Regions from separate parts of the Hypericibacter sp. genome, predicted to be linked through region 1. Evidence: riboswitches for the same ligand, from Rfam matches in the RefSeq annotation. Region 1 holds a riboswitch; the other holds the start of a gene.
What was found. A riboswitch is a leader RNA that binds a small molecule or an ion and turns the genes downstream of it on or off. The one in region 1 is predicted to bind S-adenosylmethionine.
Positions count from the first base shown of each region.

Region 2: linked by a shared signal. The riboswitch ahead of ACREE8_RS25480 (OsmC family protein) and the one ahead of metZ (O-succinylhomoserine sulfhydrylase) in region 1 are both predicted to bind S-adenosylmethionine.

Region 1 covers NZ_JBOHKS010000253.1:13,724-16,112, reverse strand. The annotation lists gene ACREE8_RS20410 (nuclear transport factor 2 family protein) at 1-592, opposite strand, end outside; SAM riboswitch at 870-944, shown strand; gene metZ (O-succinylhomoserine sulfhydrylase) at 1,152-2,300, shown strand.
Region 2 covers NZ_JBOHKS010000312.1:39,233-41,621, forward strand. The annotation lists gene ACREE8_RS25475 (O-acetylhomoserine aminocarboxypropyltransferase/cysteine synthase family protein) at 1-835, opposite strand, end outside; gene ACREE8_RS25480 (OsmC family protein) at 870-1,412, opposite strand; SAM riboswitch at 1,594-1,671, opposite strand; gene ACREE8_RS25485 (DUF1036 domain-containing protein) at 1,723-2,148, opposite strand; gene ACREE8_RS25490 (MarR family winged helix-turn-helix transcriptional regulator) at 2,308-2,389, shown strand, end outside.

The DNA.
Region 1 (2,389 bases):
TGGCCTGGTCGCCCTCGAGGGTTGCGGTGAGCCTGGGCGCCGGGACCACCGCCGCGTTGAAGATAACGTTGAAGCTGTAGGCCTTTGGGCCCGGCTTGTTGTCGAAATTCACCACCTCCATCGGCGCGGTGGTCTTGATCTTGCCGGTGATGATGCCCTTGTCGTCGGTGAAGCCGGTCAGCTCCACTCCCGAGGAATCGCCGCTCATGCTGAAATATTGCGGCAGCTCGTCCTGCGGGATCAGGGTGCGGCCGCTGACGACCGTCTTGGCGGCGGGGTCGATCTCGATCACGAGGCCGCGCAGCTGGCCGTTATAGGCCTGCTCCATGGCGCTCATATCGTCGACCCGCCCCGGCAGCGGACGGTCGGTGAGGATCAGCGTGATCGTACGTTCGGGCGAATTCGGCATGCGCATTTCCGGCAGCTCGACCACCTCGAGCGCATAGGCCTGCGTCAGGGTGGTCGGCGCCTTGTCGAGCCGCAGCGTGCCGTCGGCCTTGCCGGGGCCAGGGCCGGCAGCCCAGGCCGGCGAGGAAACGCTGCCGGCCAGCAGCATCGCGGCGAGCCCGGCGCTCGCGCAGAATTTCAGCATCTCGATCGTCCTCCCATCATTGCGCCGGCATCGATCGGCGGGTCCTTGAATACCTGCTTGCGCGATGCCGGCCACCACCGGCCCCAGAATGCCCGGGACCCGTGGCGCTGGCGAGGGCGGCCGTCGAAAAAATCATTTGGAATCCTGTAACAATCGCGCGTGCCCAGCGTGTTCCGACATGCACCGGGCGGGCGATGACGCCGCCCGAGCGCTCCGCCGGGATTGACATTCGCGCGTCCCTGGCCATACTTGCCGCCGATCTTGGCGCCCTCGGGAGTCAAGTTTCCGTGGTCATTTGTGCCGGCTTGCGGCCACGTTAAATAAGCAGCTAAAAGGCCCAGGGACGCTTTGAACCTCGGCCTTTTCGGTCGAGGTTTTTTTTGGCTCGGCAGATTCTGCCGGCCTTGCGGAGATGTCCATGGTCCAGAGAAGGAGCCCGCGAATTTCGGGCTCGAAGACGCGCCCTTCCACCGCCGCGGCAAAGGCCGCCGGCATCGCCCCAGCACCCGGCCTGACCGGGTCGGGCGCCGATCCGGCGAGCTGGCATCCCGATACCCGCATGATCCATGGCGGCGTGCTGCGCTCCGATTTCAAGGAGACGGCCGAGGCGATCTACATGACCTCGGGCTTCGTCTACAGCACGGCCGAGGAGGCGGAAGCCGCCTTCGCCAACACCAAGCCGCGCTTCGTCTATTCGCGCTTCTCCAATCCGACCGTGCAGATGTTCGAGAGCCGCATGGCGCTGCTCGAGGGCGCGGAGGATTCGCGCGCGACCGCGAGCGGCATGGCCGCCGTGTTCGCGAGCCTCGCTTGCCAGCTCAAGGCCGGCGATCGCGTGGTGTCGTCCGACGCGCTGTTCGGCTCCTGCCAGTACATCCTGGCGGAGATCCTGCCGAAATACGGGATCGAGACGGTGCTGCTGGACGGGCGCGATCTCGGCGCCTGGCGCAAGGCGTTGTCGAAGCCGACCCAGGCGGTGTTCCTCGAATCGCCCTCCAACCCGGGCCTGCGCATCGTCGATCTCAAGGCGGTGTGCGATCTCGCGCACAAGGCGGGCGCCTGCGTCATCGTCGACAATGTGTTCGCCACGCCGCTGCTGCAGAAGCCCTTCGACTATGGCGCCGACGTGGTGGTCTATTCCGCGACCAAGCATATCGACGGGCAGGGAAGGGCGCTGGGCGGCATCGTGCTGGGCAGCCGCGCCTTCATCAACGACAAGCTGCAGCCCTTCCTGCGCCACACCGGCCCCTCGCTCTCGCCGATGAATGCCTGGCTCCTGCTCAAGGGGCTCGAGACGCTCGATCTGCGCCTGCAGCGCCAATGCGCCAGCTCGCATCGCATCGCCGAGTTCCTGTCGGGCCAGAAGAAGATCGAGACCGTGCTCTATCCGGGGCTCAAGAGCCATCCGCAGCATGCGCTGGCGATGCGCCAGATGAAGAGCGGCGGGACGCTCGTCACCTTCGATCTCAAGGGCGGCAAGGGCGGCGCCTTCCGCTTCCTCAACGCGCTGAAGCTGATCCTGATCTCGAACAATCTGGGCGATTCGAAGAGCCTGACCACGCATCCGGCGACCACGACGCATCAGCGCCTGGGCCCCGAGCTGCGCAAGCAGCAGGGTATCCTCGACGGCACGGTGCGGCTCTCGGTCGGGCTCGAGGCGGCCGAGGATCTGGAATCCGATCTGGCGCAGGCGCTGAAGGCGGTCTAGCGGGCCGGCGCCGATGCCGCCCCCCGACGCGCGGGAGCAATTCTGCGCCCGCATCCAGATGGGAGAAGATCGCTGACAGGCCGTCTGCG
Region 2 (2,389 bases), on a different contig from region 1:
AGGAGCCGAGGTCGCGCAGCAGCGTGACGCGCGCCTTGATGATATAGGCGATGGGCCCCAGTGCCTTCACGGCTTGCGTCCAGACCGCGCCGTGATAGCTCGGATCGGGCTGGTTCAGGCCGGGGAAGCGGTCGGCATGTTTCTCCCAGTCGAAATTGCCGCCATCGACGATCAGGCCGCCGATCGAGGTGCCGTGGCCGCCGATATATTTCGTGGTCGAGTAGACGACGATCGCCGCGCCATGGTCGAACGGCTTGCACAGCACGGGCGCCGCGGTGTTGTCCATGATCAGCGGCACGCCGAGCGAGCGCCCGATATCGGCCACTTCCTTGATCGGGAAGATATGCAGCTTGGGATTGGGCAGCGTCTCGGCGTAGTAGGCGCGGGTCTTGGCGTCGGTGGCGCGGCGGAAATTCTCTGGATCCGACGGATCGACGAACCGCGCTTCCAGGCCTTGCTCCTTCAGCGTGTTGGCGAAGAGGTTCCAGGTGCCGCCATAGAGGTCGGTCGAGGCGACAAAATTGTCGCCGGCCTTGGCGATGTTCTGGATCGAGAAGGCCGACGCTGCCTGGCCGGAAGAGACCGCGAGCGCGGCAACGCCGCCCTCGAGCGCTGCCACCCGTTCCTCGAGCACCGCATTGGTCGGATTCATGATGCGGGTATAGATGTTCCCGAATTCCTTGAGGCCGAACAGGTTGGCCGCATGCTCGGAACTCTGGAACTGATAGGACGTTGTCTGATAGATCGGCACCGCCACCGCATTGGTGGCGGGGTCGCTGCGGTAGTTGCCCGCATGCAGCACCAGCGTCTCGGGGTGCTTGCTGTTTGTCGGCATGGTCATCCTCCCTGCAATCGGATGGCTCAGCCTATCACGCGGCCGCGGGCCGTGCCGCCCGGTTGACGAGATCGAGGCTGGTCTGGACCGGGGTCACGTTGCGCAGCATGTCGAGGACCGGGCTATGCCGGTCGACCGTCACCTTGAGCCGCTCGATATCCTCGATCGAGGCCGGGCTGTCGATGGTCACCACGGCGCGAATATCGCGGAAGCCGGGACGCACGCCGTCGGCGACGGCGAAGAGCCCGCGCAGGTCGATGCGCCCCGTGACCTTCACGGAGACGTTGCTCAGCGGGATTCCCAGCGTGTCGGCATAGAGGCGGTAGGTGGCTTCCTGGCAAGCGCCCAGCGCCGCCAGCACCAGTTCGGCCGGGTCGGGGCCGGCATCCTCGCCCAGCGCGGTGCCGGCGAGGCTCGAGGGCTTGTCGGTCGTCAGGTGGAAATCGCGGATCTGGGCTTCGCTGCAGAGCCCGCCCGTCAAATGCGTCAGCGCCGAGAAGACCTGCAAGGCTTCGTTGGGCTTGTCCCGCAACTGGGTTTGGGCGGCGATGAAGCGATCCTGGTAATTGACGGTCATGGTTCGGGCCCTCCTAAGGGTCACTGGGTATTGGGGCTCCGAAAACTCGGACGCTTTAGCGTTTGGTGTCGCGGTGCAAGCTGCCCCTCAAATCCCCGCGGGTTCGTTCGGCTTTCGCCAGGGGAACCACTCCCCAATCCCTTTCGGCCCAAAACAAAAAAACCGCCGCAGCGAAGCTGGGGCGGTCCTACCGACCGTCGCTTTAGCTGCATTTTTATCGCGCCCGCAAGCTGTGGCTCAAATCGGCGCGTGCAAGATTTATGCGGGAATCAAATCCCGCTGTCAACCGAAACCGTAAAATCGATCTATTTTACGGTGTCGGCTCGTAGATCTCGTAGACGAAGGTCGCATTCTTGCCGACAGCGACCTCGCGGAAGCCAAGCGGGGAGCCCCCCTGGAGCGGGCAGTTGCTGTTCCCGATGATCTTGAACTCGTCGTTCTTCACGCAAAAGCGGAAGCCGCCGCCCATGAACCAGTTATGAGCCTTAGCGTCGGCGTAGAGATAGTACTTGGTCTCGGAGAGCTTGCCGGGCAGGAGCGTGGCGCAGCGCGACGGCTCGACGTTCCACCAGCCCTGGGACAGCCATTGGCCCTGCTGGCGGAAGCCCAGGGCGACGGCGACCCGTTCCGGGGTCTTGTTGCAGACCTTGAAGTCGGCGCGGGCATGGCCGGCCCCGGCTAGCATCACGCCCAGCACAAGAACCGGCAAAAGCGACAGAAAGCGTCTCTTCTTCATCTTCTGGATGAAGCTGAGGAGGCCCTTGAATATCGCTGTGTTTGGAATGACTTGACGCATGCCACTTCATGCACCCACAGCCGTAAAGGAAGGCTTAAGCAGAGGGTGCTACCGATGACAGTTCAGAGACCCCCGCCAAAGGGCCAAGGAGACGTCATCGTGACAGCCGGTTATCTCAGCACCATCGGATTGATCGAGCGTTTGCACCGGCAATGTCTCGAGGTCATCAAGGTCGAGCTCG